One region of the Geobacillus sp. CX412 genome, then DNA from elsewhere that is predicted to be linked to it. Evidence: predicted binding sites of a transcription regulator. Region 1 holds the regulator's gene; the other holds the start of a gene.
What was found. The regulator LexA, encoded in region 1, represses DNA repair genes until DNA is damaged. The targets are predictions, from matches to a motif close to CGAACATATGTTCG.
Positions count from the first base shown of each region.

Region 2: a site for LexA is predicted at 13,064-13,077, ahead of NXM86_RS01400 (ImmA/IrrE family metallo-endopeptidase). Genes of this name have one in related genera too.

Region 1 is NZ_CP103461.1:2,233,096-2,249,963, reverse strand. It holds gene hflX (GTPase HflX) at 1-1,198, shown strand, start outside; gene NXM86_RS11715 (methionine gamma-lyase family protein) at 1,215-2,483, shown strand; gene NXM86_RS11710 (MerR family transcriptional regulator) at 2,558-2,971, shown strand; gene glnA (type I glutamate--ammonia ligase) at 3,015-4,349, shown strand; gene lexA (transcriptional repressor LexA) at 4,406-5,029, opposite strand; gene yneA (cell division suppressor protein YneA) at 5,182-5,487, shown strand; gene NXM86_RS11690 (YneB family resolvase-like protein) at 5,506-6,159, shown strand; gene NXM86_RS11685 (DUF896 domain-containing protein) at 6,366-6,596, shown strand; gene tkt (transketolase) at 6,722-8,728, shown strand; gene sirA (sporulation inhibitor of replication protein SirA) at 8,885-9,322, shown strand; gene NXM86_RS11670 (YneF family protein) at 9,410-9,622, shown strand; gene NXM86_RS11665 (ABC transporter transmembrane domain-containing protein) at 9,736-11,505, shown strand; partial or broken gene NXM86_RS11660 (ABC transporter ATP-binding protein) at 11,487-13,270, shown strand; gene NXM86_RS11655 (aspartyl-phosphate phosphatase Spo0E family protein) at 13,287-13,463, opposite strand; gene NXM86_RS11650 (cytochrome c biogenesis CcdA family protein) at 13,634-14,341, shown strand; gene NXM86_RS11645 (response regulator) at 14,374-14,730, shown strand; gene NXM86_RS11640 (CcdC family protein) at 14,801-15,289, shown strand; gene NXM86_RS11635 (DUF2621 domain-containing protein) at 15,340-15,774, opposite strand; gene NXM86_RS11630 (cell wall hydrolase) at 16,036-16,704, shown strand.
Region 2 is NZ_CP103461.1:277,969-294,836, forward strand. It holds gene NXM86_RS01340 (glycosyltransferase family 4 protein) at 1-653, opposite strand, end outside; gene csaB (polysaccharide pyruvyl transferase CsaB) at 677-1,789, opposite strand; gene NXM86_RS01350 (nucleotide sugar dehydrogenase) at 2,017-3,291, shown strand; gene NXM86_RS01355 (WecB/TagA/CpsF family glycosyltransferase) at 3,316-4,041, shown strand; partial or broken gene NXM86_RS01360 (glycosyltransferase family 4 protein) at 4,115-5,223, shown strand; gene NXM86_RS01365 (hypothetical protein) at 5,253-5,843, shown strand; gene NXM86_RS01370 (O-antigen ligase family protein) at 5,843-6,655, shown strand; gene NXM86_RS01375 (S-layer homology domain-containing protein) at 7,048-7,944, shown strand; gene NXM86_RS01380 (Ig-like domain-containing protein) at 7,922-9,934, shown strand; gene NXM86_RS01385 (hypothetical protein) at 11,217-11,498, shown strand; partial or broken gene NXM86_RS01390 (ISL3 family transposase) at 11,789-12,255, opposite strand; gene NXM86_RS01395 (hypothetical protein) at 12,234-12,386, opposite strand; gene NXM86_RS01400 (ImmA/IrrE family metallo-endopeptidase) at 13,239-14,033, shown strand; gene NXM86_RS01405 (hypothetical protein) at 14,030-14,926, shown strand; gene NXM86_RS01410 (helix-turn-helix transcriptional regulator) at 15,378-15,548, shown strand; gene NXM86_RS01415 (AAA family ATPase) at 15,897-16,868, shown strand, end outside.

The DNA.
Region 1 (16,868 bases):
CGATGATGAACGGTTTTTTTATTCCATGGAAGAATTAGCGTCGCTAGTGCATACCGCAAACGGCGAAGTCATCATGACCGTTACGCAAAAGCGGGAAGCGATCCATCCAGCGACATATATCGGAAAAGGAAAAGTAGAAGAACTTGCTCACCTTGTCGAACAATTAGAGCCAGATGTCGTTATTTTTAATGATGAATTATCACCGAGTCAAAACCGCAACTTGTCAAGGCAGCTATCCGTACGCATTATTGACCGGACACAGCTTATTTTAGATATATTCGCGCAACGCGCACGTTCCAAAGAAGGAAAACTGCAAGTAGAGCTTGCGCAATTGCAATATTTATTGCCGCGTTTAAGCGGACAAGGAACGGAGTTGTCTCGCCTTGGCGGCGGGATCGGAACAAGAGGACCGGGGGAAACAAAGTTAGAAACGGACCGCCGGCATATTTATCGGCGCATCGATGAAATTAAAACACAATTGAAATTGGTTGCCGAGCATCGCGAGCGATACCGAGAACGCCGCAAAAAAAATCACGTTTTTCAAATTTCTCTTGTCGGTTATACGAACGCGGGAAAATCGACGCTGTTTAATCGCTTGACTGATGCGGATTCATTCGAAGAAAATTTATTGTTTGCCACCCTCGACCCGCTGACGAGAAAAATAACACTTCCAAGCGGCTATACCGCGCTCTTAACGGATACGGTCGGTTTTATTCAAGATTTGCCGACAACGTTAGTAGCGGCGTTTCGTTCCACGCTCGAGGAGGTAAAAGAAGCAGACTTAATTTTGCACATTGTTGATTCATCGAATCCAGATTATTACAATCATGAACAGACGGTTTACGAATTGCTTGATGAGCTGGGCGTCTCGGCCATTCCGATCGTTACCATCTACAACAAACGGGATATTGCCCATCGTAACTTTGTGCCAAGTACAAAAACAGATGCAATCATCATCAGCGCTTTTGACGCGCACGATTTACACAGGCTGCGGCAATTTATTGAAGAGACGATGATGAAGCAAATGGTTCATTATCATGTATCGATTCCGAGCAATGAGGGGAGACTGCTTGCTCAGTTAAAAGCGGAAACGATTTTACGTGAGTTGCATTATAATGAAGAAAGCGGTATGTATGAATGTAAAGGCTATATAATGCCAAAACATCCGTTATATGGACAATTGCAACAATATCAATAATAGAAAGGGTCATCATATGTTCACACAGTTACGACATGGAGAAAAAATCGCTGCACTTGTGAAAGAAATCGAAGCACAAATTGCACCAATCCACAATGAAATTGATGAACGGATCGATATCAATCAATATCGGGTATTAGAAAGTTTTCGGCGTCATAAAGTGAGTGACAGCCATTTCATTCCATCAACAGGGTATGGATATGATGACATCGGCCGCGATACGCTCGAACAAATATATGCGGACGTATTCGGAGCTGAAGCGGGGATTGTCCGTCCGCAAATTATTTCAGGAACACATGCGATTTCCATTGCTTTATTCGGCATTCTCAGGCCAGGTGATGAGCTGCTTTATATTACCGGAAACCCATATGATACGTTAGAAGAAATTGTTGGCATTCGCGGCCGTGGTGTCGGCTCATTAAAGGAATTTCATATTCATTATCAAAGCGTGCCGCTGACAACAGAAGGCCGCGTTGACTTTGATGCCGTCAAAAACGCGATTAATGAGCGGACAAAAATGATCGGCATTCAGCGTTCGAGAGGATATGCTACGCGGCCATCATTTACGATTGAAGAAATAAGCGAAATGATCTCGTTTGTAAAAGCGATCAAGCCGGATGTCGTTGTCTTCGTCGACAATTGTTATGGCGAATTTGTCGAAGAAAAAGAACCATGCCACGTCGGTGCAGACTTAATGGCGGGATCGCTGATTAAAAATCCCGGCGGAGGAATTGCGAAAACGGGAGGCTATATCGTTGGAAAAAAAGAATATGTGCAGGCATGCTCGTATCGCATGACCTCTCCGGGCATCGGCGCCGAAGCAGGTCCGACTTTATATAGCTTACATGAAATGTATCAAGGGTTTTTCTTAGCTCCTCATATCGTTGGCCAAGCGTTAAAAGGAGCGGTTTTTACAGCGGCGATGCTTGAGCGAATTGGTTTAAACACGCAGCCGTCTTGGGATGCGAAGCGGACGGATTTAGTTCAGTCAGTACAATTTGAGGATCCGGAACAAATGATCGCGTTTTGCCAAGCGATACAATTTTCCTCTCCGGTAAACGCACATTTTACTCCGTACCCAAGCTATATGCCCGGCTATGAAGACGACGTCATTATGGCGGCAGGAACGTTTATTCAAGGAGCGAGCATTGAATTAACTGCGGACGGTCCGATTCGGCCTCCATATGTTGCTTATGTACAAGGAGGATTAACGTACTCTCATGTGAAAATCGCTATTTGTACGGCGATTGATCAGTTAATGGAAAAACAATTACTTTCTTTGTAAGGAAATCTAACATTTCATTGACATGTATTCTAACGTGATGTAAAATAAATTATCATAAGCGAGGAGGAATTGGCATGAATAGCAACATTCGTCGTTCCATGCCATTGTTTCCGATTGGGATAGTGATGCAATTAACAGAATTGTCTGCTCGTCAAATCCGTTATTACGAGGAGCATGGCCTTGTTTCTCCAGCGCGTACAGAAGGGAATCGCCGTTTATTTTCACTAAACGATATCGATCGCCTTCTTGAAATTAAAGACCTGATTGATCAAGGAGTAAACTTGGCTGGCATCAAGCAAATTTTTGCAGCGCGACAATCGGATAAGAATAAAGAACAAACAGAAAAAGTGGAAAAAATGGAAAAAATGGTGAACCAAAGATTATCCGATGAGGAATTGCGTGAAATTTTGCGAACGGAACTCATGCAAGCAGGCCGATTTCATCGTGCATCACTACGCCAAGGAGATCTCGCTCGCTTCTTTCATTAATAATCGTTCTTCATAAAATTGGGAGCCGGGGAGGAGTTTAGAAATGGCAAAGTACACAAGAGAAGATATTATGCGCATCGTCAAAGAAGAAAACGTCAAGTATATCCGTCTGCAATTTACCGATATTCTTGGCACCGTCAAAAACGTAGAAATTCCAATCAGCCAGCTAGAAAAAGCACTAGACAACAAAATGATGTTCGACGGTTCATCGATCGAAGGATTTGTCCGTATCGAAGAATCGGATATGTACTTATATCCTGATTTAGATACGTTCGTTATTTTCCCGTGGACGGCGGGAAAAGGAAAAGTAGCCCGCTTTATTTGTGACATCTATAAGGCAGATGGTACTCCGTTTGAAGGGTGTCCACGCTATAACTTAAAGCGGATGTTAAAAGAGATGGAAGCGCTCGGATTTACCGCTTTCAATCTAGGTGCAGAGCCAGAATTCTTCCTGTTTAAACTCGATGAAAATGGGCGTCCCACCCTTGAATTGAACGACCAAGGCGGTTATTTTGACTTGGCGCCAACCGATTTAGGAGAAAACTGTCGTCGTGATATCGTTCTTGAATTAGAAGAAATGGGATTTGAAATTGAAGCTTCGCACCATGAAGTGGCGCCTGGCCAGCACGAAATTGACTTTAAATACGCCGATGCGGTAAAAGCGTGCGACGACATTCAAACATTTAAGCTTGTTGTCAAAACCATTGCACGCAAACACGGTCTTCATGCAACATTTATGCCGAAACCGATCTTCGGCATTAACGGTTCTGGAATGCACTGCAATTTATCTTTATTTAGAAATAATGAAAACGCGTTTTTCGATCCAAATGGCGACTTGCAATTAAGCGATACGGCGCGTCAATTTATTGCTGGTGTGCTGAAACATGCGCCAAACTTTACGGCGGTGACAAACCCAACGGTGAACTCATACAAACGTCTTGTTCCTGGATATGAAGCGCCATGTTATGTTGCATGGTCCGCTCGCAACCGCAGCCCGCTGATCCGTATTCCATCTTCACGTGGAATGAGCACGCGCATTGAGGTGCGCAACGTGGATCCATCGGCCAACCCTTATTTAGCAATGGCAGTATTGTTAGCAGCTGGACTAGACGGAATTAAAAACAAATTAACTCCTCCGGCTCCAGTGGACCGCAACATTTACGTGATGACAAAAGAAGAACGCCTAGAAGAAGGAATTGTTGACTTGCCAGCGACATTGGCGGAAGCGCTCGAAAACTTAAAATCGGACGAAGTAATCGTTCAAGCGCTCGGAAAACATTTATTCGAACATTTCGTCGAAGCGAAAGAAATCGAATGGGATATGTTCCGAACTGCTGTTCATCAATGGGAACGCGATCAATATATGGAACTCTATTAAAAGGCAAAAGGCTATCTCGCTTCATGATGCGAGATAGCCTTTGTTTGTATAAATGCTTAGTGAATGACGCGATAGACGCCGATTACTTTGCCGAGAATCGTACAATCGCGGACGATAATTGGTTCTAAATTAGAGTTTTCCGGCTGCAGGCGAATATGATCTTTCTCTTTAAAAAACCGCTTTACCGTCGCCTCATTGTCTTCTGTCATTGCCACAACGATATCTCCGTTATCCGCGGATTGCTGTTGGCGCACAATCACATAATCTCCATCTAAAATACCTGCTTCAATCATGCTGTCTCCCATCACTTCAAGCATAAAAACGTGATCTTCCGATGAAACGAGCCGTTTTGGCAGCGGAAAATAATCTTCAATGTTTTCAATGGCTGTAATCGGCTGACCGGCCGTCACTTTGCCAATGATCGGCACGGAGATGACATCGTCTGTTTGATTGGAAGCAGAAAAATCTGCATCCAAAATTTCAATGGCTCGCGGCTTTGTTGGATCGCGGCGAATATATCCTTTGCTTTCGAGACGTGCTAAATGCCCGTGTACGGTGGAGCTGGAAGCAAGTCCGACTGCTTCGCCGATTTCGCGGACAGAAGGAGGGTAGCCCTTTGTTTTTACTTCTTTTTTAATAAAATCCAAAATTTGCTGTTGCCGCTTTGATAGTTTCGTCATCCTACACACCTCTTACCACATCATTTGTTTACATTATAGCATGCAGGCATTAAAAAAACAAACATAAGTTCGAAATTTATATTGACACAAACAAATGTTCTTCATTATAATGAGGATAAAACCGAACAAATATTCTTAAGGGGTGGGATAACATGAAACGCATGTTTGTGCATTATATTATTTTTTCGGCGCTCTTATTGATGGTAATTGGGGGATTTTTATATGCGAACAAACCGCTCGAAAAAGACAAATATATGGAAATTACGGTCGCATCGGGAGACACGCTATGGAAGCTGGCAAAGGAATATGAAGAACAACATCAACTTTCGACAACGGAATTTATTAACTGGGTGATCGATGTCAATCATTTGTCAAGCCAGCGAATTGTTGCCGGTGAAAAAATCGTTATTCCTGTGTTAAAATCAAAAGAAAACAAATCGTTAGTCGTCAGCAAATAAAATCATGGAGTGGTTAAAGTGAAAGCGGTTATTTACTGTCGTGTCAGCACAGATAAAGGAGAGCAGGAGACATCGCTGGAACGCCAAAGAGAAGAACTGGAGCTTCTTGCAGAAAAGCACGGCTTTGAAGTAGTGAAAGTCATTATGGAACAAGCAAGCGGCTATGAAGTAGACAGAGACGGTGTGTTTGACTTGCTTTCCACATTGAAAGAGCAGCGGATTGATGCGCTTCTTATTCAAGATGAAACAAGATTGGGACGCGGCCATGCAAGAATCGCACTTCTCCACTGCATTCAAAAAGAGGGAGTAAAAATATATACGATCACCCATAACGGTGAAATGCAGCTATCAGAGGCGGATTCGATGGTATTAAACATTCTTAGCATTGTCGAAGAGTATCAGCGGAAAATACATAATTTAAAAATTAAGCGCGGAATGAGGCGGGCGATTGAGCAGGGGTACCGGCCTGAGCAAAATTTAAAGCACATTGGCGAAAATGCTGGGAGGGAGCGAATCGATCTCCCTGTTGAAGAAATCGTCCGCCTGCGCCATAACGGTTTGACGTTTGCGGAAATTGCTGCGACATTGCGCGGGTTTGGTTACGATGTTTCGAAAGCGACCGTTCACCGCCGCTATCGAGAATATGTGGACTCTCATTCATCGTCCATGTGAAAGCATCGTTAATAAACAATCTTTTTCGTTGCTTTTTTATATAAAGATGCATCTGTTCTTCGTTTGCGGCGGATCTTTTTGCATTCATGGATTTTAAACGTCTTATCAAAATATGCCCAAGCGTGCGATGAAGCAAGATAGTTGCGATTTCTATTTATGTCCTATAAGATGAGAGCGTAACAATACAATAATAGGTGGAGGCAAACATGTTATCAAAGCAAAAAATGGCACGAATTAACGAGTTGGCCAAAAAGGCGAAATCATCTGGTTTAACAAAGGAAGAAGCGCTTGAACAGCAGCAGCTTCGCCGCGAATACATCCAAGTGTTTCGCAAAGCGATGGAGGATATGTTGCATTCCGTAACGGTTATCGATCCCAATGGCAATGATGTGACACCAAAAAAATTAAAAGAAAGTCAAAAAAGCCGGTTGCATTAAAAGGCAAAAGAAAGCATCCTAAACATAAAGATGCTTTCTTTTATAAACTAAAGAAATAAGTTGTACATTTCCTTTCATTTTCTATATGATAGAATTGACACTACGTTGATGAAAGGATGAAAAACATGACGCACACAATCGAAGAATTAGCGATTACGACGATTCGAACATTGTCGATTGATGCCATCGAGAAAGCGAAATCGGGTCATCCAGGAATGCCGATGGGAGCGGCACCGATGGCATATACACTTTGGACGAAATTTATGAATCACAATCCAAGCAATCCGAAATGGTTTAACCGCGACAGATTCGTGTTATCCGCAGGGCATGGATCGATGCTGTTATACAGCCTGCTTCATTTAAGCGGTTACGATGTTTCCATGGAAGATATTAAACAATTCCGTCAATGGGGCAGCAAAACGCCAGGACATCCAGAATATGGTCATACACCAGGGGTAGAAGCAACGACTGGTCCGCTCGGCCAGGGGATTGCGATGGCCGTTGGTATGGCAATGGCAGAGCGCCATTTAGCAGCTACATATAACCGGGAAAATTTTGAAATTATAAACCACTATACGTATGCGATTTGCGGCGATGGCGACTTAATGGAAGGGGTTGCCTCTGAAGCAGCGTCATTAGCTGGACATTTAAAACTCGGCCGCCTTATCGTTCTTTATGACTCGAACGATATTTCGCTTGACGGAGAATTAAACCTTTCCTTTTCTGAAAATGTAGAACAGCGCTTTAAAGCGTACGGCTGGCAATATTTGCGCGTAGAAGATGGAAATAATATTGAGGAAATCGCTAAAGCCATTGAAGAAGCGAAAGCGGACACGACTCGTCCGACATTGATTGAAGTGAAAACGACCATTGGCTACGGTTCGCCAAATAAAGCTGGAACATCTAACGTACACGGCGCTCCGCTTGGGGCGGAAGAGTTAAAACTTACGAAAGAAGCGTATAAATGGACATTTGAAGAAGATTTTTACGTTCCGCAAGAAGTATATGATCACTTCCGTCAAGTAGTAAAAGAAGCGGGAGAGAAAAAAGAAGCGGAATGGAATGAACTATTTGCCCAATACGAAAAAGCGTATCCGGATTTGGCGAAACAATTGAAATTAGCGATGAACGGAGAACTTCCAGAAGGATGGGAAAAAGCTCTTCCGGTATATGAAGAAGGAAAAAGCCTGGCAACGCGCGCATCTTCTGGAGAAGTGCTAAACGCAATTGCTAAAGCGGTTCCGCAATTGATCGGCGGTTCAGCTGACCTTGCAAGTTCCAATAAAACATTAATTAAAGGCGCCGGAAACTTTACGCCAGAAAGCTATGAAGGGCGAAACATTTGGTTTGGCGTGCGTGAATTTGCGATGGGCGCAGCAATGAACGGAATGGCATTACATGGCGGTTTAAAAGTATTCGGCGGTACGTTCTTTGTTTTCTCTGATTATTTGCGTCCTGCCATCCGCCTCGCTGCATTAATGGGCTTGCCAGTGACGTACGTTCTTACGCATGACAGCATCGCTGTTGGCGAAGACGGGCCGACGCATGAGCCGATCGAGCATTTGCCATCGCTGCGCGCGATGCCGAATTTATCAGTCATTCGCCCGGCTGATGCGAATGAAACGGCGGCTGCATGGCGTTTAGCCGTAGAGTCAACCGATCAACCGACCGCATTAGTGTTAACGCGGCAAAATGTCCCAACATTGCCGAATACGGCAGAACGGGCATACGAAGGCGTGAAAAAAGGTGCTTATGTCCTATCTGAGGCGAAAAACGGCAATCCAGAAGCATTATTGCTTGCGTCTGGATCTGAGGTAAGCCTTGCGGTGAAAGCACAACAAGCATTAGCGGAAGAAGGCATTCACGTTTCTGTCATCAGCATGCCATCATGGGATCGTTTTGAAAAACAACCAGATGAGTATAAACAACAAGTGCTTCCACGTACAGTGAAAAAACGTTTAGCGATTGAAATGGCAGCTTCGCTCGGCTGGGAGCGTTATGTCGGTGATGAAGGCGATATTTTAGCGATCGACCGCTTCGGAGCTTCCGCACCAGGAGAAAAAATCATGGAAGAGTACGGATTTACAGTAGAAAATGTGGTCAAACGAGTAAAAGCATTGCTTGACAAATAACAAGAAAAAGCTGTCTTCGCCTTTTTTGGTGAAGACAGCTTTTGTTATGTGAAAAATCGACAATGTTAGCAAAAAAATTTTCCGTTAATAGACATATTTTTCCCTTTTGTTTTCTTATAATAGAAATAAACGAATAGAAGGAACGGGGGATGGGAAATGGTACGCTATTGGATTTATTTGCTAAATGAAGAAGTGGCAAGCTATTATCGCGATCGTACGGAAAAGATTGTCGGGCTATTGCGTGAGCATCAATGCGCAAAAGCGCCGTTGAAAAGCATTTGCCGAAAACAAGTCGAATTTATTACCGAACGGTTATCGTTTTCCCGATTGGAATTAGGATTGAAACAATATTTTGCCGGCAGCGTCGGCAAAAATTTAGAGCGAAATATGTTTATATTGAAAAATGAAATCGGGGATGAAGCGTTGCTTATCGTGCAAAAGCGCCGCCTGCTTCTCGTCACCGACAGTTCATCGATCGCTGACGACATTTGCCGCGCGCTTGCGCAAATTTCCCCTTCTTTTTTAGCGGTCGGCGCCGATTTTGACGACTATGGTTGGCTGACTCCGTTGATGGACGGAAGAAAATTTGCGTAAATAAAAGATTTTTGTAAGGAAATATTGTATAATACCACATGGTTTAGTACACTGTTAGATAGACAACATGAAGGAGGAAGTAATAGTATGTGGACAACGATTCTCGTTGGTGTTCTAGCGCTTATTGCAGGAACAGCGCTAGGATTTTTCATTGCCCGTAAAACGATGATGAACTATTTAAAGAAAAACCCGCCAATTAATGAACAAATGATTCGGATGATGATGATGCAAATGGGGATGACACCATCCCAGAAAAAAATTAATCAAATGATGAAAATGATGAACAATCAGCTAAAATAAACACGGACAGGCACTCGGAACGGAGTGTCTTTTTATTTTAAATAAACTTCCAAAATTTTTTTATTTTTGCTACAATAATATAGCGCATTTTACGTGACGATGGGAGAGGTTCGATGACGGTATTTCGTGATTTATTTTGGTTTTTTCGTCAGGAGAAAAAAGCATATATAACAGGAATTATTGTACTTTTGATCGTTGCTTTTTTCGAAACGATTCCGCCGAGAGTCATCGGAATTATGATTGATCATATAAAAGAAGGAACGATTACAAAAGCAATTCTCATTCGCTGGATGGTTACTTTGCTTGTTGTTGCCATCGTCCTATATGTATTGCGTTATTGGTGGCGCATTTTAATTTTTGGTTCGGCTGTGAAGTTATCGCGGCAGCTTCGCAATGAGCTGTATGCCCATTTTACGAAAATGTCGCCGTCTTTTTACCAACGGAAACGTATCGGTGATTTAATGGCACATGCGACAAACGATTTACAAGCAATTCAACAAACAGCTGGAATCGGGATATTGACGCTTGTCGATTCATTGGCGTTAGGCAGTTTCGTGCTGGCGACGATGGCATTTACGATAAGTTGGAAATTAACGATCATTAGCTTATTGCCGATGCCGATTATGGCGATTGCGACAAGCCGCTATGGCACGCTTCTGCATCAGCGGTTTTTAAAGGCGCAGGAAGCATTTTCTTCCTTAAACGATAAAGTACAAGAAAGCATAAGTGGAATTCGTGTAATCAAAGCGTTTGGCTATGAGCAAGACGACATTGAATCATTTCGCAAGCAGTCGGAAGATGTCGTTTCGAAAAACATGGCGGTTGCGAGAATCGATGCTCTATTTGACCCGACAATTTCATTGATCGTTGGCATTTCGTTTTTCTTAGCCGTTACGTTCGGCGCAAAAATGGTCCTTGCCGGTGAATTAACCATCGGCAAACTCGTATCGTTTACGACGTATCTCGGTTTGTTAATTTGGCCGATGTTGGCGTTTGGTTGGCTGTTTAACATTGTCGAGCGCGGGCGGGCATCGTATGACCGTGTCCGTGCGCTGCTTGACGAGAAAGAGGAAATTCAAGAGGCGGAAAATGCGATTGCTACCCCTCCAACAGGGGATATTGTTTACGATATTCAACAATTTACGTATCCGAATGAAGAAAAACCTGTTTTACGGAATATTCGCTTTCACTTACGGCGTGGTCAGACGCTTGGCATCGTCGGAAAGACAGGAGCGGGAAAGACGACGCTGCTTAAGCTATTGATTCGCGAGTTTGATCAATACGATGGGGAAATTCGTTTCGGAGATCACGAAATTAGCGAATATACGTTACATGCGCTTCGTTCGTCGATTGGCTATGTACCGCAAGACCATTTTTTGTTTTCTGCTACGGTGCGGGAAAATATTGCGTTTGCCTGCCCGGAAGCGAGTGAAGAAGATGTGATAAAAGCGGCAAAATTAGCGAATATTCACGAGGATATCGAACAGTTTGCCGACGGCTATGAAACGATTGTTGGGGAAAGAGGAGTTTCGCTTTCCGGCGGACAAAAGCAGCGCATTTCGATCGCTCGTGCTTTACTTTTAAATCCGGAAGTGCTTATTTTAGATGATTCGTTATCAGCGGTGGATGCTAAAACGGAAGAGCGGATTTTGACAGCTTTAAAAGAAAATCGCGGTGGAAAAACGACGATTATTACCGCACATCGGCTTAGCGCGATTCAGCACGCTGATTTAATTCTTGTGTTAGAAGAAGGGTGCATCGCGCAAATGGGAACACACGAAGAACTAATGAGAGAAGGCGGCTGGTACCGCAATATGTATGAACGGCAGCAGCTTGAGTCATTAGTGGAACAGGGAGGGCAAGTATGGAAAATAAATCGTTAACACCAAAAGAACAACGGCAAGTTTTATGGAGATTGTTATCGTACATGAAATTATACAAACAAGATACCATGCTTGCCTTTATATTGCTTGTGCTGGCAACGGCCGGAGAACTCATCGGACCGTATTTAGTGAAAATATTTATCGACGATTATTTAACACCGCAGCGCCTTGATTTTGAGCCACTATTTTGGCTTTCGGCAGCATATATCGGTGTTTTGCTCCTTAAAACGATCATTTCCTACTTTCAACTCGTTAAATTTCAAGAACTGGCGTTAAAGGTTATCCAGGCGCTAAGGATGGACGTGTTTACGAAAGTGCACGAGCTTGGGATGCGCTATTTTGATCAGACGCCAGGCGGAAGCATTGTGTCACGCGTGACGAACGATACGGAAGCGATCAAAGACATGTTTGTTAGTGTACTTGCCGCTTTTATTCAAAATGGCGTATTTGTGATTGGCGTATTTATTGCGATGTTTGCGTTAAACGTACAACTAGCCGTATATTGTTTATTTATCTTGCCGGTTATTATTTGGATTATGAAATTGTATCGTCATTACAGCTCGATTTTTTATAAAGACATGCGTGAACGTCTCAGCGAATTAAATGCGAAACTAAACGAATCGTTGCAAGGGATGGCAGTTATTCAAGTGTTTCGCCAGCAAAAACGGCTTCGCGAAGAATTCTCGCAAATTAACGACAAACATTACGCCGCAGGCATGAAAAATATTAAAATCGACGGTTTGTTATTGCGTCCTGCGATCGATTTCGTTTACATCGTATCGATTATGGTTGTTCTTAGCTTTTTTGGAATTTCCGCGATGGAAAGCCCGGTGGAGATCGGGGTGTTGTATGCGTTTGTCAACTATTTGGAGCGTTTTTTTGAACCAGTGACGCAAATGATGATGCGTTTTCCCTATATCAGCAGGCAATCGTTTCCGCTTCACGCGTATTTGCACTTCTTGATCATGAAGAGTTGGCGCCGAAGAACGCGGAAAAATCGAAAGCATCGATTACAGAAGGTAAGATTGAGTTTCGCGATGTTAGTTTTTCGTATGACGGAAAACGGGATGTGCTCAAGCATATTTCGTTTGCCGCCAAACCAGGTGAGACCGTTGCGCTTGTTGGCCATACCGGCAGCGGAAAAAGCTCGATTATTAATTTGTTAATGGGGTTTTACGAATTTGACCGCGGTGATATTCTCATTGACGGTGTATCGATTCGCGATTACACGAAGGAAGAGCTCCGTAAAAATATCGGCCTCGTTTTACAAGATCCATTTTTGTTTTATGGAACCATTAAAGACAACATTCGCATGTACAACCAATCTTTAACGGATGAACAGGTGAAAAGCGCTGCTCGTTTCGTGCAGGCGGACTCATTTATTGAAAAACTTCCGGACAAATACGATCACCAAGTAGTAGAAAGAGGATCTACTTTTTCTAGTGGGCAGCGGCAGTTAATTTCGTTTGCCCGAACCATTGCGGCAAATCCAAAAATACTCGTATTGGATGAAGCGACTGCCAATATCGATACAGAAACAGAAGAAGCGATCCAAGAAGCGCTCGCAAAAATGCGGAAAGGTCGAACGACGATTGCGATTGCCCACCGTCTTTCCACGATTCAAGATGCTGACCAAATTCTCGTCCTTCATCGCGGGGAAATTGTGGAGAGGGGAACACATCAAGAGTTGCTAGCACAAAAAGGGTTATATTATAAAATGTATTTATTGCAAAACGGACTAATAGATGTCGAAGAATATGCGTAAAAAAGCGCTTCTCACGCTATGGACGAGGAGCGCTTTTTTGCTTATAGTTTTGTTTGTTATACGTGTTTAAAAGTGAATCAAGCTCCCGGCTCACTTGAATCGTCACGGTTGAGTTCAATCCATTTTTTGCGACTGCTTCAATCAATTCCATCCGCTTTTTTTCAATTAAAATTAAAATGTCTTTGTTCGGCACAGAGGAACAAGTCCTTTCTTTTAAAATTTTTACAGGTGTATTGTATACTATTTTACCAATAAATTCAAAAGAGCAAAATTGAAAAAGAAAAAAGCATGGTTGTTCATAGGTTACTAATAATGATATTTTTGCTACAATAAAAATAAAAAATCAAGTAGGAGTTGAAAAAAATGGCCGATGTCAATCTATTTTTAGCATTTGGTGCCGGCTTTTTATCGTTTATTTCTCCGTGTTGTCTGCCTTTATACCCGGCGTTTTTATCGTATATCACCGGCATATCGGTGAGTGAGCTGAAGACGGAGAACGCGTTGATGCAGCGGCGAAGTTTATTGCATACATTATTTTTCTTGCTCGGTTTTTCTCTTATATTCATTTCGATTGGATTCGGAACGTCGCTTATTGGGAAATGGTTTAGTGAATACCAAGATTTTATACGGCAAATCGGTGCGCTTCTCATTATTATTTTTGGCCTTGTGATTGTCGGAATATGGAACCCGGCTTTTTTAATGAAAGATCGTCGTTTTTCGTTTCAAGAGCGGCCTTCTGGCTACATCGGCTCGATCATCATTGGCATGGCTTTTGCGGCTGGTTGGACTCCGTGCACTGGCCCGATTTTGGTGTCGGTCATTGCACTGGCGGCGACAAACCCAAGTTCTGGAATGCTATATATGCTTGCTTATTCGTTGGGGTTTGCCGTTCCGTTTTTTATTCTTTCGTTTTTTATCGGAAAGCTGCAATGGATCCGTCGCCACAGTGAAAAAATGATGAAAATCGGCGGTTATGTGATGATTGCAATGGGTGTTGTTCTCTTTTTTGACTGGATGACAAAAATTATTACGTATACGACAAGTATTTTTGGAGGATTCACCGGCTTTTAAATTAGTTTGTTATTAAGGGGAGTAAAGGAGTCATGGCAAAAATTCTCATTGTTGATGATGCAAAATTTATGAGAATGACGTTATCCACCATTTTGAAAAAAGCGAACCATGAAATTATTGGAGAAGCGGAAAACGGGAAAGAGGCAGTGGAACTGTATCAGAGATTAAAACCGGATATCGTCATGATGGATATTACGATGCCTGTGATGAATGGGATCGAAGCTGTGCGTGCGATCAAACAAGAAGATGCAAATGCGAAAATTATTATGTGTTCAGCAATGGGGCAGCGGCGCATGGTTGTAGAGGCGATCGAAGCAGGAGCGGCTGATTTTATTGTGAAGCCGTTTGAAGAAAGCCGCGTGATCGAAGCGGTGGAGCGTTTATTATAAGCAATATGCATATGCAAGATTTGTTGCTTTTTGTTATAATATATTATCATACACTTGAATGAAGAGGATGATGTGTTTGGCTATCGTAAGTTCGATCGTTGCAGTATTCATGGCATTGCTCGTTTTGTTTGTGAGGATGAAAGCATCGAATAAACCGACAAACGCCAAAAAAATTATTTTACCTCCAATATTTATGAGCACAGGGGCTTTGATGTTTATCGACCCAGTATTTCGCGTAACGAAAGGAGAACTGATTGAGGCGGTTGTTTTAGGAGCATTTTTTTCCATCTTCTTAATTAAAACGTCGAAATTTGAAATCATAAATGGAAAAATTTACTTAAAGCGTTCGAAAGCGTTTATCTTCATTTTAGTCGGTTTGATTGTCATTCGTCTTGGCTTAAAAACATACTTAGGAAGAACCATTGACTATCGCCAATTAAGCGGGATGTTTTATTTGCTTGCTTTTTCAATGATTGTGCCGTGGCGTGTTGCAATGTATATTACGTATAAAAAATTAGAGCGGCGTTTAAAACACCAACCGCCCATTTTAATAACATAAAATAAGAGAAAAAAGCGGGAGATGCGTCCCGCTTTTTTCTTGCAATCAGCTTATTTGCTTTGCAGCAAATGTTCATAAGGAGCGATATTAATTTGTTTTTCTTTTAATGTTTTTATTAAAAATTTATGGTCGCGTTTTGGGGTTGCTATAATGTAACCGCGAATAATTAAATCTTTTGTAATTCGAGAAGCGTTTTCTTGAAGCGCGAGTTCCCCGATTTTTCCAGCAATTTTTTGCCGAGCGACATCGCGAAACAATTCAGGAACCGGTTTTACTAATTCCTCTAAAAGCGCCTTTTCTTCTTCTCCCCATAAATGCCGTGTCTGCTCAATATAATATTCCTGCCAATCTAGTTCCGATTTCCCATCTTCTTTTGGCAGCCGTTTTAAAAATTTGCGAAACATAAAAAAACCACCGATCGACATGGTGACAAGCAAAAAAACGCTCCAAAACAATATAAACCAAAGAAACCAACCTTTTAGCATCATTCCCACCTCAACGAATTCCAATCTATCAACCATTATTGCGAAAAAAGCGGTTTTTGGCAAGATAAGCATGTTTTTATCACATTGTTACGGAAATGTAATGCAAATGTAAAGAAATGCCGCAATCCTTTATGTGTCAATAGCTGGACTATTGTTATAGCAGTCAAATGGAAATAGAAACCAGTGATATGTATCTATAAACATGCTAATCTATTACAAGCAGACGACAAACCAAAAGGCAACTATGAGGAGGATAGAATAATGATGAAAAAAACTCTTGCAACACTCGCGGTAGTTTGCTGTATGGTCGTCGGCTTTACCTCTTATTCAACAGATGCGGCAACAACTTATACATACTATAAGGTGAAGAAAGGCGACTCGCTTTACAAGATTGCGAAAACATATAAAACAACCACTTCTGCATTAAAATCATTAAATCATCGAAAAAGCGATGTTCTTATTGTCGGCGAAACAATCAAAGTGCCGCAGCTTGTAAAAACTCAAGCGGCGAAGCAAGCAGAGAAACCTGCTTCCCAAAAGCCGAAATTTTCTATTTGTGCAAAAGAACGAAAACTAATGGCACAGCTTGTCCATGCGGAAACCGGTTTTAGCGAGCCATTTGCCGGGAAAGTGGAAGTTGCGCTCGTTATTTTAAATCGCGTGAAACATCCTGCTTTTCCAAAGAGCATTAAAGGTGTCATTTACCAAAAAACAAAATCGGGTTATGCGTTTGTTCCTGTAAAAACAGGAAAACTAACGCGCATTCAGCCGACGAAACAAGATTATGCTGCGGTCGATCAAGCACTATCGCTATTCCCGAACGACCGCCGCGGTTCGCTGTACTTCTATAACCCTAAAATTACGAAAGATAAATGGATGTTATCAAGACCGGTAACGATTCGTATCGGAAATCATGTATTTGCAAAATAAATGAGGATATTCCCTAGATTGGGAATATCCTCATTTTTTTGTAACAACGAGCTTATCTCTTTCATAGAGGAGAGTGTGGAACGGAACGGCTCGATTTTATCTATGAAAATTAAAAGAATGGACAATTCAATAAAAATATTATGTAAACAAAAAAAGCCCTTCTT
Region 2 (16,868 bases), 1.5 Mb from region 1:
TTTTTCTTTGTCAGGCGCCTTGGAACGAAAATAATATTCGTATCTTCGGCAAAGCCATGTTTGCGGCGGTAAGCGAGCCGATTTTCTTTATCTGGCTTAAAACTATTAATGTCAATAAAGTTGCGAATCGCTGTCGCCTCTACGCCTGCTTTCTCCCAAACATAATTTTTAATGCGCTGGTCGACCGTAACAATTTTCCTCGTTTTTGTATAGGCTTCAACTTCCTTTTGTAATAAATAATGGGCTTGCCGGCTTCCTTCCAAAACAGAGCCGCGGCTAATTGCTTCGTATGTCATATATCCATGCACGGTCGTGACGGTCGGAATCCCCGTTTCTACCGCCGCAAGCGTTGCGAATACTTCTTGAGCGTTAATGATGTCGTATCCTTTCGATTTATGCTGTTCGATCAAGCGATAAAGCATTTTTTGCCGGACGTGGTGGCTCCAAATAATTCCACTGCCTTTCGATAGTTTGTTCAAAATAAAGCTTGGCCCTTTCGCAAGTAGATTTTGGCTTACAGGACTAATATCGCTGAATGAGAGAACGTCGACTTCATGTCCCCTTGCTTCCAACCCTGCCTTTAATGTTGTAACATGTGTCGATAATCCTCCAGCGTGAGGATAATCGAAAACGGTAGCTAATAATATTTTCATCCTTCACCTTCTCCTTAAGGGAATTAATGTGCGAGAAATTTTTCCTTTAACAACCGGATGTTTTCCATCGCGTCCTTGCGCATTGATTCGGCATTTTTCTGCACCATTTCGCTTAATTCATCGCGATGGCTGAGTACGTATTTGGTGTTTGCAATCAATCGTTCCACATCGATTTCTCCTAAGCGGAAAGAATATTCCCACATCCCCGAACGTTTCAATAAACTTTCTACTTTTTTATCATAGCTGATGCCGATGTGCGGAACCCCAGTAAGTGCGGAGAAAATGAGTGAATGCAGTCGCATGCCGATTGTCATACGGCAGCGGCTAATAAAGTGCAAATATTGGTTTGGCGTAAAGTCCGGACCAAGAAGATGACATGCGTCTTTCCGCTTCATTTTTTCTATTACTTGTTTGGAGGCTCTCACGTCATGATGACCTTCCATCGGCACGAAGACAGGGGTAATATTTTCTTCCTCTATTAAGCGATCGAGCGCTTCCGCTAACTGTGAATAATATTCCTCATGGTGAAACCATGGCCGAACAGAAACAGCAACGAGCTTTTCGTCTCCTTTTAACGGAAGGCTATGGAAGCAGGCATCATCCACTTTATGTTTAAACGCAAAGACAATATCCGCTGTGACGACTGTCTCTGGTTTGGTGACTCCGAGTTTATGCAGCAATTCTTTCGAATATTGGTCACGTACGGTAATAAAGTCAGCCATATTTGCGAAAACTTTCATTAATATTTTTCCCCATGTCGTATTTACAGGGCCGATGCCTTGCGAGAAAAACATTACTTTAGTCCCACAAAGCTTTGCAAGAAAGACAATTAATAAATAATAAGGAAGAGGTCCGAATAGAAATCTCGTCGGATATGTATCTTGCAGCAATCCTCCTCCGCCGCTAATGAGCAAATCCGCTTCTCGTAACGCTTTTATTTTTTTTCTATTATCATGCCGCCATCCGCGGTAAACACTTTTCACGTTATGCGTTTTTGCCGTTTTTTCTGGAGAAAGAGAAAATACGGTAATTTCTGGATGGTCCAATTCTGCGCGAAGATTGTCGATAATTGCTTCCAGAATTGCTTCATCTCCAGTGTTTCCAAGACCGTAAAAACCTGAGATAACGATTTTCAAAGAAATGTTTCCTCCCTCTATCAAATATCATTTTTTCTTACATACACATGAATTTTGCCACAAAAATCAACCTTAATTGTAGCATTTGCCTCTTCTAGATTCAATGATGCAAAATATGTCGAAGTTTGATATACTATATCGTGATTGACAAAAATGGCTTGCAGTGGGCATAATGAAGCGTGGCAAGTACATTTGCCAATTTTCAAACCAAAGAGAGGTTTTTTGCGATGAAGAAAATATGTGTAATTGGACTAGGATATATTGGACTGCCGACATCGGCGATTTTTGCGAATGCTGGTTTTGAAGTCGTCGGTGTGGATGTAAACGAAAAAGTCGTACAAGCGTTGAACACAGGAGAGATACATATCGAAGAAAACGGGCTGCCTGAACTTTTCAAAAAAGTTGTGCAAGAAGGCAAGTTCAGAGCTTCACTTGTTCCAGAAAAAGCAGATGTGTTTATTATCGCCGTTCCAACACCGATTCACGAAGACTATACAGCAAATATCGATTATGTCATTGACGCGACGAAATCGATTCTTCCTTATTTAGAAAAAGGAAATGCTGTTATTGTCGAATCAACGATTCCGCCTCGCACGATGGATGATGTCGTCGCGCCGATTATTCGCGAACATGGGTTAGATCCAGAAAAAGATATTTATTTAGCTCATTGCCCTGAACGTGTATTACCAGGTCGTATTTTAATTGAATTAATTGAAAATACAAGAATTGTCGGTGGTGTCACGAAAGAAGCAGCGAAAAAAGCGGCTGACGTATACCGCGCAGTCGTCAAAGGGGAAGTGATCGAAACAGAAGCCGTCACCGCCGAAATGTCGAAGTTAATGGAAAACACGTTTAGAGATGTCAATATCGCACTTGCCAATGAACTTGTCAAAATTTCGCAACGGATTGGCGTGGATGCGCATAAAGTCATTGAGCTGGCGAACAAACATCCACGTGTCAACATTCATTTGCCGGGGCCTGGCGTTGGTGGTCACTGTTTGGCTGTTGACCCTTATTTTATTGTGGAAAAAGCGAAAGAAGAATCACCGTTAATCCAAACGGCTCGGCACATCAATAATTCCATGCCGTATTTTGTCGTGGAACAAATTCAGCGTATGACTGCAGAACTTGTGTCGCCAAAAGTGGCGATTTTCGGGTTGACGTATAAAGGAAACACGGATGACGTTCGGGAAAGCCCGGCTATTAAAATATACGAATTATTAAAGCAGCACAGCCGTTTCGAAGTGCGTGCGTACGATCCGCATGTCAAACAAGAGCAAGTATCTTTCCCGCTTTCTACATTGGAAGAAGCGGTTGACGGCGCGCACTTAGTTGTCATTCTCGCTGACCATAACGAATTTAAAGACATGAAAGCGGAAGATTTTGCAACGATGAAAACAAAAGTAATTTTCGATACGAAAAACTGCTTGCATCTTGACGATGAAAGCATAACGGTATATAAAATCGGAAATTTACACTCTGTCAAAGCAATCCAAGAATAACAGCAAAAGAGAGTATGATTAGTGATGGGGAAAGAAAAATATTTAGACGTGTATGTTTCCACGCTAAATTACGATGAAATTCTTGCCGATATTGAAAAAAGAATGGCGGCAGGAGAAAAATCAACGATTGTTGCCGTTAACCCAGAAAAGCTCATTGCCGCTAATAAAGACGAAAACGTCAAACAGCTCATTAACTCGGCAACGTATCAAATCCCTGACGGCATTGGGGTGGTGCTTGCATCAAAGCTAAAAGGCGGGCGCATCACCTCACGCGTTACAGGAATTGATATGATGGAGCGGTTAATTGAGCTTTCCGCGAAGAAAGGCTATCGCGTGTTTTTATATGGCGCGAAAGAGGAAGTCGTTAAAAAAGCGAAGGAAAATCTCGAAGCAAAATATCCCGGATTGCAAATCGTCGGTTATTCCAACGGCTACGTCAACGATTACGATTCGCTTGTCCAAAAAATTAATGAGTCGAATGCCGATATTTTATTTGTGGCTCTCGGAAGCCCGCGGCAAGAGCTGTGGATCAAAACATACATGAACGACTTGAACGTAAAAGTGATGCAAGGCGTCGGCGGAAGCTTTGACGTGTTCGCCGGCCATGTCAAACGGGCGCCAAAACTGTTTCGCAATCTTGGATTAGAATGGTTTTACCGTCTTGTGACAGACCCGAAACGGTTCAAACGGCAGCTTGCATTGCCAAAGTTTTTATGGAAAGTATTATGGGAAAAACCATCGGCGGAATGACCGGCTTGAGCCAATGAAATCGTCGGAAAAGCCAAGGAAGTCTAGTTCATTCCAACAGCAAGGGGAGATTCGTTTGAAAGTATTGCATGTCATTAGCGGCGGGGAGACGGGAGGATCGCGCAAACACGTCGTCACGCTTTTATCTAAATTCCCGAAGGAGACAGCAACGCTCGTGGTGTTTCAAGAAGGGCCGCTCGCGAAAGAAGCGCGGGAACATCATATTGATGTCCGCCTTCTTCCGCAATCGTCCCGCTATGATTTATCGGTATTGCGCAAACTCGTCGAATTAATCCAAAACGGGCGTTACGACTTGCTGCATACACACGGCCCGAGAGCTAATTTATATGGTGCGCTGATTAAGCGGAAAATCGGGATTCCGTGGATGACGACGATTCATAGCGATCCGCGTCTTGATTTTATGAAATCGGGATTAAAAGGGTTCCTTTTTACCCGCTTAAATTTATGGGCGCTAAAAAAAATCGATTATTTCTTTGCCGTGTCAGAGCGGTTTAAAGACAATCTCGCCGCTTTCGGAATTCCTAAAGAGCGGATCAAGACGATTTACAACGGCATCGACTTCAACGAAACATCTCCCAGCCATTTTCTGCAACGAACAGATGTTGGTGTGAACGCCGACGATTTTGTCATCGCCATGGTCGCAAGATTGCATCCTATTAAAGGTCATGCGCTCGTATTTGAAGCGCTCCAATCGCTTCCGTATCGTGACATTAAGCTTTTAGTCGTCGGGATGGTCCACTTGAGCAGGAGTTAAAAGAAAAGGCGTTGGAGCTGCAAATTGAAGATCGAGTGAAGTTTCTTGGCTTTCGTCGCGATATCGCCGCGATTTACTCCCTCTCCGACGTCGCGCTCATGGCTTCATACAGCGAAAGCTTTCCGTTAGCCCTGCTCGAAGCTGCCAACGAACGTATTCCCGTCATTTCCACCGATGTTGGCGGAGTTAGACAGCTCATTGCCTCTAAGGAGATGGGATGGATCGTTCCTGTCGGCGACAGTGCGGCGCTGACTGAGGCAATCAAAGAAGCGCGTGAAAAAAAGCAGCAATTAAAGCAAATGGGGCAGACGTTATACGAATACGCCTCTTCCCATTTTTCATTAGATCGCTTGTACGAAGAAACAATCGCTACTTACCAACATGTGCTGGAGAAATATCATCAAAAGTAAAATGAAGTGAACAAAAAGGAGTTTAAGCGATGCGTTTCCAACAACCGTTTACTTATTATGCTGTGATTTTGTCTCTGTTTCTCGTTCCGCTTGTTTCTTATAAAACGTATATCGGCCCTTTGCCGTTGTCAGCGGAAGTCGTGGCGATTCCGCTGCTAACGATTGCCGCTATCATCGATTATGTGCAGAAAAGAATCACGTTGAATGATTTCAACATCAAGCTGATTGCAGCGGCGTTTCTGTTATTTTTCATCATTGCGGTTATTTCTTTAACGCAAGCGGTCAGCCTCGCTCCAGCCGTCATGGAGCTTGCGCGCTATCTTTCGTACGTTGTCTTGTTTCTCATTGTCGTGAAAGTTCGTTTTACACGCAAACAATATATCGACTTTGCCAAAGTGTTTGGACTATCGGTCTTGATCATCGGCGTTTACGGAATTGTGCAATATATTTTCGGCATTTCCCTCAACACAGCAGGGCTGTACGCGCTAAAGGAAGCGAAAGGCCGCGTGGACTCGACGCTTGTGAATCCGAACTACTATGCTTCGTTTCTTAATTTTGTCATTCCGACTTTAGTGTTATTAGCGGTTGTATATTTCAAGATAAAAAAGCGCAGCTATTGATGTTCGCGCTGTATGGCATTTACGTGATTAACTTGGTGCTCACCTATACGCGTGCGGCTTGGGTGGCGATGATCGGCGGTTTCGTATTGATGGTCTTGCTCATTCCGAAAGATTTCATTAAAAATGCCGTTCGTCCGCATATACTTCTTTCTTTTGTTGTCTTGCTTACGGTTGTCTACTTCATGCCGGATGTTCAGTCCCGTACGTATTCGGCGCTGTATGCAATGGAGAAGATTCTCATTCGTAACCTTCCAGGTCATATCGCCGATGCCGATCATTCACAAGGAGAAGACGGAGGATTTTTTACACAAGAGCCGGAGGAAGAGGAGAAAGTCGAAGATAACGCGACGACGAGCCGCGCTGTTGTCTCCCGTGTCACGCTTTGGAAAACGGGATGGGTGATGATGAAGGAAAACCCGATCCTTGGTGTCGGTATCGGAAATTATCTTGTGAGATACAAAGACTATGTCACGAAATATCCAGAACTGTATATCGGGCATGACCAGTATTCCGTGCACAACTCGTATTTAAAGGTTGGATCGGAAACAGGATTTATTGGGCTAGCCGCATTCTTGATCATCTATATCATCTATTACGTGTACTTGCTCCGCCTTTATTTTTCCGCAGCCAACCGGTTGAGCAAAGTCATTATCATTGGCTTGATTGCGGGGAGCGCTACATTCATGGCGCAAAACTTATCTAACAATCTCATTTTCATCCCACAGCTGAATACGATCTTTTGGCTTGTGTCTGGACTGGCGATCGCCTTTGTGTATCAAAATAGTGAAAAAACAGCAAGCATGCAGGAATAACCTGTATGCTTTTTTTGTAAAGTAATTTACAATTTTTTTATTTATTTGTATAATATCAATCATGGAAAATTAAAGTTTGTTACCCAAATAAAACATTTGTTGCATAAAAAACGTATGTGATGAGAATCTTGTAAAAAATAGTTGAAAAATCTTATGGTTTTGATAGAATAGTACTTGAGTTTGGGAGTTTGTATAGTTACGAGTCATTTTATGGAATCTTTCCTATGAAGCCGTCATACATACTTATCTGGGATGGGTGTCTTTTTTTACTATGAAATGACTCAGAAGTGTTTTTGTAGCTCCTAATCTCGGTAATTGATCGATGGTATTTGTGATACCCTCGATTCATTATAAAAATATAAAAAATACACAAAACGGGGAGGAAATTATTCATGGCTTATCAACCTAAGTCCTATCGCAAGTTTGTTGCGACAACTGCAACAGCTGCCATGGTAGCATCTGCGGTAGCTCCTGTAGTATCTGCAGCAAGCTTCACAGATGTTGCGCCGCAATATAAAGATGCGATCGATTTCTTAGTATCAACTGGTGCAACAAAAGGTAAAACAGAAACAAAATTCGGCGTTTACGATGAAATCACTCGTCTAGATGCGGCAGTTATTCTTGCAAGAGTATTAAAACTAGACGTTGACAACGCAAAAGACGCAGGCTTCACAGATGTGCCAAAAGACCGTGCAAAATACGTTAACGCGCTTGTAGAAGCTGGCGTATTAAACGGTAAAGCACCTGGCAAATTTGGTGCATACGACAAATTAACTCGCGTTGAAATGGCAAAAATCATCGCGAACGCTTACAACTTAAAAGCTGACGATGTAAAACTTCCATTCACTGATGTAAACGATACATGGGCACCATACGTAAAAGCGCTTTATAAATACGAAGTAACAAAAGGTAAAACAGAAACAAGCTTCGGTGCATACCAAAACATCACTCGCGGTGACTTTGCGCAATTCGTATATAGAGCGGCAAATGTTAATGTAGCACCACAAGTAGTTTCGGTAAGTGCGATTAACGTTAATAAAATTAAAGTTACATTTAACAAACCAATTGACACTACAAAAGCTAAATTTGAAGTTAAGCGCGGTACAGTTACTGAAGATGTAAAAGTAACTTGGAATGAAGCTAAAACTGAAGCAGTTCTTGAGAAAACTGCAGGAAACTTCATTGAAGCAGAATATACTGTAACAGTTTCTGGCATTGAAGGATTACAAAATGCTTCTCAAACTGTAAAAGTTGAAGCAGAAAAAGTTGTATCTATTAATTGCAAATGAAAAACTTCAAAAATCTTCTACAGCGCCATTAAATATTAAATTTATTAACCAATATGGCGAGGAAGCTACAGTATCTCCAGCTAATGTTACTATTACTGCGTATAACCAAACAGCAGGGAATGCTGTAAGCCGCGTAGCTGGTCAGTATCAATTAGATGCTTCTAATGAAAAAGTTGGAGATAAAGTTTTAGTAACAGTTGTATATAACGGTTTAACTGCAACAAAAACTTTAGAAGTAGTTCCACAAGCTACAGTTGGCTCAGTAACTCTTGGTCAAGCAGTACTTCCAGAAGGAAAAACAATGTTTACTCCGTCTGGTACTACGAATGTAGAATTAACTTATACTGCTACTAATACTTTAGGAGAAGAGTATAAGTTAACTGCAGCTGATTTAGAATCTGGTGCTGTACAATTCTTCTCATCTGATTCTAGTATTTTAGATACAGCAGATATTTCAATCGATGCTAATAATAAAATTAAGATTGCTAAATTCAAAAAAGCTGGTACAGTTACATTAACGGTATTAACTCCAGCAACTGGTCAGACTTCTAAAGTAACAATTACTGTTAATGAAGATGCTGGCGCTCCATATGCTGTGACATTAGGCAAAACAAACGTACAATTTGCAGCTGGCTCTACAAACCCTATTTATGTTGATTTAACTGTTACAGATAAATATGGTAACAAAATTGAGCCAAAAAATTTAAAAACAAGCGATTATACATTCTCATTTGACAACAATACTGTGGTTGATTCAGTAACAATTGAAACTGCTGCTGGTGATAACCAAGGTAAATTAAAAATTACTCCAAAAGCAGGAGCTACTAAAGGGAATAGTGCTACAGTAACAATTACTGTAAACTCAACAGGTCAAAAAGCATCTTTAACTGTAACTGCTAGCGATGCTGCAGTACCAACTGTAATTGATACTAAGAAAGACACTACAGTTACAACAAATATGTTAACTGGTGCTACACAAACTCTAGAGTTTGATGTTAAAGACCAGTATGGTACAACATATAGTACAGGTGTAAGTGGATATACTGTTGAATATTCAACAAGTGACTCTAACGTGTTACAAATTGTTTCAACAGAGACAGGTGACGCTATTAATGATGCATCAGTAGATATTAAAGCAGTAAAAGCAGGTACTGCAACAATTAAAGCTACATTGAAGAAAGATGGAGTGGCAATTGCTGAAAAATCTTACACAATCACAATTGCTCAAAACGATTCTACAAAAGTAACATATTCAGTCGCTGACATTCCAGTTCTATATAAAGCCGCAGATGTAGATAATAATAATGATGATGATGTAACTACTGATGAAATGGATGCGGCTAAAGATGCTGGATATGCAAAAGAAGTAAAAGTAATTGCTAAAGATGCAAATGGTGCCGAATATGTAGTACCAACATCTGCAATTATCTCAGTTTCTTCTAATAATCCAGAAGTAATTGTAGCAAAAGCTTCTGACGGAAAATATTATGTAGCTACTGATGAAGTAGCAGCAACAGACAAAGATGTTACAGCTACATTGTCTATTACAATCAATGCTGACGATACTGTAAAAACATTGACTAAAGATGTAACTATCTCTAAAGATGCACCAAAAGCTGTTTCTATTGCATTTAAAGACGATACTACATCCAATAAAAATGCAAAAGACGTTACAGAAATCACTATTACTGATAAAACTGAATATGCAAACTTAGGTGGAGCAAAAATTTATACATGGTTAACAGACCAATTTGGTGGTACAAAAGCAGTTGACGAAGCTGATGTGAAATTTACAATTGTTGCTGTTGATGGTATTTCAAAAGTTGCAGATGATACTGTAGATGTTGACCCAGTTAGAGGTGTGATTACTATCACTGATACTCAAAACGATACTGCTGTTACAAAAGACGGTGCTAAATTCCGTTTAGTAGCAATTAAAGATGGAGTATCTGACTATATTACAGTAACTGTAACTAATAAAGACGAATAAACTAGGTGTTTATCACTCTCTGAAGTATTACGACAAGCTCCGCGGAGAGAAATCTCTGCGGGGCTTTTCTTTTTCCTGCTTTTTTAAAAAGAAAAAAGGCAAAGCGACAATGGCTTTACCCTGAAATGAATGATATCTAGTCATCTGAGACTTTAATCAAAACCTCTTCTCTTTTCCGTTTTATTTCGTTTCCAAAGATACGAACCAATGAATAGTAAGCACTTTTGGCCTGTTCGTTTTTAACCGCTCTTTCCAAGTATTTCATTATCTTTTCGCCGCTATCTTCGTTTTCTTGTGGGGATAATAGATCCATCTCCTTCTGATATCGAAGCAAGACGCCATGGATGAACTTGATCCTTTCTCTTTCTTTTTCTGCATCGATTAGTTCATATATATCCTTTGACTGATGAATATCCTCAAGCAGTCTCTCAAATTCTTTCGATTCCTCATCGTTTAAATAAATGTATGGTAGTTGGTAGTGTTTATTTTCAGATAAGATGCGATCAAATTCTTCTGATGAAATATTCGTTATATCTAGAATTTCATCCCGGCTTAGACCGTGTTCGATTAATTTTCTAACGGTTGCCGCTAGAGGTATCGTGTGTTCTTCTTTTTCTTTTATTAACTGATTTAATTGTTCGATTAAATGCTCTTGTTTTTTTATAAGGTTATGGAAGTCTTCGATGCATTGCTTGGTTTAGGCATTAATTCTTGGCAAAACATCCATTTGAATACACCTCTATACTTAATTTTATTAATGCTGCCGGATCGATTGGTTGGTTTTAGCATGTTTTTGCCACATCTATAATTATTTAATCATCTCATCCGGCAAATTGATAGTAGTGATCATCGCGCGAAGTGATTTGCCAAGTCTAATTCTTAATCATTTTCATTTTTAAATAATTGTATTAGATACATGCTCTAACTAAAATGAAAAGTTTTGTATCTATATTTGTAGTGAGAGTATTCTAAACAGAATATGACTACGACAACAAGGAATCCGCTGATGATGCTAAAGATCTTGCTTGATTTTTTTCTATTTATAGGATGTTCAGTGGAAGGATTTTCTAGACGTTATAGTGAATAATTGAAAAAGAGGGGGAAAACGGGTCAGGGAAGGGGGACAGAAAGCATTCTCTGTATCGAGTAAAAGAGATAGCGGAATTGTTGTCCGAATTTAGTGTCGAAACAGAAAAAGTCGATGGTTTCTTAGAAGTAGCAAACACTATGTGATGGGAACAGCAGAAAGCGGTGAAACGAATAAATCATGAGGTGATCTCACATGATCGATGGAGTGGAGTTAGAACGTATTTTTATTGAAATAAAGAAAACTTTGTATCAATTCATGGAAGTTAAGGCCTCCTTTCATTCCTTCCCTTTCACATACACTTCTCTTATTCTCTTAAAAAGACCTCTTTTATCGAAAGGAGAATGGTTTTTTAACTCGTTTGCCATTTGGAACGAGAAAACCAAGAGGTTAGAAGAAATTAAAGGTCTTTACTCTGATCCACTGTTAGACGAAATCAAGCTACTAATTCTTAAAAGCATAGAAGAACAAAAGTAAATACATAAGAGATAGCCTTTTTATCGAAAAAATTTGGTTAAAATGGCGGAGGATGAGGAGTACAATATTTAAAAGATTGCTATTTTGTACTCATTATTTGTGGGTCTTCACCATTTTCTGTGATTTCTACTCAATCCTAGAAACATGTTAGCTGGATGAAATAGGTTCATCAGTCAGGATCCTTCTTCCGCATACAGACCACGAAGTTGGTAGAATGGAAACAGTCAAGTGCTTTCCTTGACGGGTTCCATTCTACCAACTATCATACCGATAGCGGAAGAAGGGAGTGCTTAGGCAGCCTGACTACCTGTAGTGTTCCCTGTACACTCCAGAAATACACGCAAACGAAACCATTCTAGATTTCGATAGCCATATGCCCGGCGTTTGATGTTTTTGATCTTGTGATTCGTCCCCTCAATTCGGGCATTCGTATATGGGCACACTTCCACCTTTCAAGCGTGTTGGCTGCTTCCTGAAAAGAAGCAAAAGGGCTCTGTTTGGCTAACTTAATCCATTCTTCCAAGCGTTCCTTTGCTTCGTTATATCCATCGGTTCGGTAAAAATCCCGAAACAACTCTTTCAGATAATAAGCAATGGAAAGTACCGGATACTCCTCCAAGATATCGTCTAATCGAAGCCGTTGGTCCTTACGAAGCTTTTCACAGCCTTTTAAGAGAAGATATCGAGCCTTTTTCAATGGAGAAAATTCCTTTCTCGCTTGCTCCAAGGCTTGTGTCACTTTTTGAACCACATGGTACAAGTGGCAAACCCACAATGAGGGCAACGTTCCTGTGTCTCTGTTTTCTCTACATGAATCGCATAACCATAGGAAAGAAGTTCTTGTTTAATCACTTTAAATTCTGGCAATCCTAGTGGTATAGAAAGCACTTACGAGACCTCCCTAATGTTTATTTCACCGCTAACATTATTGCCAGGATCTCGTCAGTGCTTTCTCTTTTTTGTCACTAAATCACAAAATTTGATGATGAACCATTATTTTTATGAAAAGGTTGCTGGTGAAGCTTGTGATACAAAAATTTGAAAAAAGGAATATAAAGAAGAAGTTATTTTAGTTTTAGAATACTCGAAAAGCTAATGAAGATAACGATTTTTTATTTTTGTGCAATTAGGAAGAACCCCCCTGACCTCTTAGCTAAAAAGTTATAAGGGAAGGAGGCAACATATAGCAATACATTCCTCTTTTTAAGGAAAAAATAAGTTTGATCAAGAACTTTTTAATAATTTTTTGCATAAAATAATCATATATTCCGTTTTTTGAGGAAAATATATAGAAAATCAATACATTCTTATTTATAATTTATTGTAGATACGGAGGTGAAGCGTATGGTAAATACAAACAAAATTGTGGGTCAGAATGTCAAAAAATATATAGAAAGTAAAGGTATTAAACATTCATGGGTGATGGAACGCACTGGTATTAAGAAGACAGCTTATTATAATTTCTTAAAAGGCGAAGGAAATGTGGAGGAGTATGTTGCAAAGATCAATAAGCTATTCCGCATTAAAGATCCGTTCTTTTTTTACAAGGCAGATATGGAATTCAAAGAAAAAACGTTTGACCGTAGCCGATCTGATTCATTTATGAATTATGTGGCACTTTCGTTTCACGGTACAGTGGACGAAGAATTAAAAAAGGGTATGCATCTTTTTAGCGAATTTGTTGAACTGATCGATGTTTTAAAATCAGTCACAATTCGGAAAATCCAAGGGGGCAGTCCATTGATTACAAAAGATAATCTTGAAATGATTCTAGAGCATAACAAAACACATTTGCCGAAAATTAAAAAGGCAATGGACCGTATTTACTCCCTCGGAGATCCTCTTGCTCATGTAAAGCCGCTTGATTTTATAAAAACTTATCTTTACGAGCATGCAAATGTATTGCAGTTTCCGATTCAAAATGCTGACTATGGTGGGCTTGTGTATTACTATAACGGTGATTATTATGTCCATATTAATACCGCACAGCCGAGAATATATGAAAATTTCATGTGGGCGCACGAGTTTTATCATTTCTTTTTTGACAGAGAGAAATTGAAGAACCCTGACCAAAATTTTATCATGATTGATCATATTTATGATGAAAAAGAGCGGCTTCCTAATCTCTTCGCTTCTGAATTTTTAATTAATGACTTTGTGTTAGAAAGAAGCTTTCAATTTTTAGAAACTGCTCATACGAAACAATCTCTCCCAGAAAAAATTATGCGATTAATCAGTATCTTCCAGATCCCGTATAAAGCGTTAGTTGTGAAACTTGCTCAAAACGAATTGATCACGATTGATGAAGCGAAAAGCGCATTGGACTATGATTATAGAAATCGTATTCCTCATGATATAGACAAATCATTTTTCGAGCCTAGTTATACGATAAATATCAGCGGGTTTGATGAATTATATGAAAAAGCGAAAGGATTGATGTATGAGGAGGATCTTCAATCGATTAAAAAATCTTATGATAAGCTATATGAACAAGTGTTGGCGTCAGTGCGTGATCAAAGGGGGACTAAAGGATGAAGGTCCTCGATTCTCCTGTTTTAGAATCGGTTCGTCCGTTTATTTCAGATAATACGGAGCAATTGTACCAGTCACTAAACGAACACCAAACATTTTATATGTTAGATAATATGATTTTAACGAAATTAAGAAAACAAATATCAAATTTGCCGCTTTTGCTGCAGGCGTTTCATCAGTCCCCGGTTTTTCTTATTCCTGATGCAGTGTTAGAAGAGTCTTTTAGGAATATACCCACAAAGGAACGGTATAATGATTATTACTTTGAGCTTTTCAAACAATTATCGGCGAAGAAACAGCTATACATTATATCGATGGAAACCATTTATCAATTATTAGAAAAAGGAATGACGAAAAAGCAATACATATTTGATGCGATGAAACAACTAGCTTTGGAAGCTTTCAGAGTAAATAGAGATATTATTAATAATCTGGAACGATGTGAATTATCCTCTTTTTCGGATCTTCCGAAATTGAGACAAATCATTTTACATAACGGAAATAATGCAGGAGAGCGCTTTATTTGTTTTTTCTCATTATTGCTTGTTCATCAGTACTACGGTCCTGCCTATATATGTAGTGATGACGGCAAAGGTGTATATACGATGTATAATACTTTTGTAAATAACGAAAGTTTATTTCGAATATTAGGTGTCGATGATTTTTTGATGTTTAAAGAGCAATACATCCTGCTGTCTTATGACTGTATTCTACAATTATCCATTAAGAATACGGAATTAAGCTCAGAAGAAATCTATGCTTTTGTGCAGAGTAGCGGTCGAAACGAGTCAAGGAAGGTCATTTATTCGTTAGATGGACAGTCATTCCATACAGAAATTAAAAATGCAAATTTCGCCAAATGGGTAGAAGAGAGGAAAATAGAGATTTTCTTTTAATTCTGTTGTCAATCATGAAATCTTTAAAATGAATTTTAGAGTCGGATTCATTTTATCATTGGCTTTAACACAGGTAAATGAGGTTTCTTCATTAAGAAATAAACGACATCATAACTAAAGATAAAGATGTTCAAGTGACCATTCGGGAGGACAAGCGGATAAGTTTGCAACTGTAATACTGGTTCAAAATTCAAAAGTCATACTGCTTCATTATTTCGACAAGCAGTGCAGTATAACGGAGCGATAAGACGAGAGGATATTGAGCCTGCCGAATCAGCATATGAAAGTTATTGCGCTTTTGATCCTTGCCTTTATTAATCAACTGGGAGGAAAAAAGAATGAGTGATTTTTTTAGAAATATGCAGCTATTCGAGGTGAGCTGCATGTTCAAAAACTTCAATTAGAAGGAACGATAGCTGCACAGATCAAAACAAGACGGAAGCAGCTGAATATGTCTCAACAGGAACTTGCAGATCGTATTGGAGTTCCAAAATCCACAATTGGAAGGATTGAAGCAGGGCTTACGAGTCCTAGAGTAGGGACACTTTTTAAAATTTCGCAGGCACTGAATACTCCTTTTATCATTGACGGTACGAGCAGACAGGGTCAGACAGGATCATAACCATAACTGCATGTTCAAGTTTAGTGCATCATTCATACGCTTATATTATCGAAGCTATTCCTTGGAGAGAACATTCTCCAAGGAATTTGTTTTTGGAGGAAGGGATCAATGTATGTAAAATTTCGTATCTGTCAATCGTTGATCTCTCCTTATGTGCTTTGACGTTTAGATAAATATGAAAAGTATAAGATAAAAAGGCTGTGAAAAGTATAAAAAGGTCTATAAAGGTCATTTTTTATATTATTAGGTTTAAAATTAGTGATGATTAGGTTAAAATATTAGTATTAAGATATATAATATATATTAGATATATAAGATATATAAAGGTGTGAAAAGGAGGGATATGGTTTGAGAAAGCTTCGTTCTAATGAAGTGTTCAAACCGGGATCATTTCCGAAATACACATACGTTTCTAGAAAGTCTTCGGGTTTCGGTTTTACGTATGAAACACGTTTGAAGCAAGCTCTTAATACACCGGGATATTTAACGTCCATTATTGGTCCATCTAAAACAGGGAAGACTGTCTTATGTGAGAAAGTGATCGAACCGCAAAATATGGTTTCTTTAACAGGTAGTGATTTTAAAAATGCAAAAGACTTTTGGGAAGTTGTTGCAAATAAAGTCGGTTTGCCTCTTGAAGGAGAATACTCAGAAACGACTGTGCTAAAAGGCACTGATAATAATCCAGAAGATAAATCAATTTCTACTCGAGAAAAGTATGGATCAAACAAGGATAAAGTGATTGAATTTTTTAAAGAAAATAACCTTGTGTTAGTTCTAGATGATTTCCATTATGCTCCTGAAGAGGTGCAGTTAGATATCGCTTATCAATTAAAAGATGCCATTAGAAGAGAATTTAAAGCTGTGGTTATATCACTACCTCATAGAGCGGATGACGCCATTAGGAAAAATCCAGATTTGAGCGGCAGATTAAATTTAATTAATATCGAACCATGGCAAGAAGATGAGTTAAAGGAAATTGCGATTACTGGTTTTGAGCAGCTTGGCATCAAAATAAGTGATGAATTGGCTTCAAAAATGGCTTTAGAAAGCCTTACATCTCCACAGTTAATGCAGTCAATTTGTTTGAATTTGTCGCTTATTTTAAATATTGATGAAGATGAAAGTATAAAGGAAATAAATGACGAAAAAAAATTGGAAGAAAGTTATCGGTTCACTACTATTAACTTACCGTATCAAGAAGTGGTTAAAAAGTTAATGGCCGGTCCATCCACAAGGGGACAAGAAAGAAAAAAATATCAATTAAAAAATGGAGAAAAAGCGGATATTTATCATATTTTATTAAAAGCAATTGCTCAA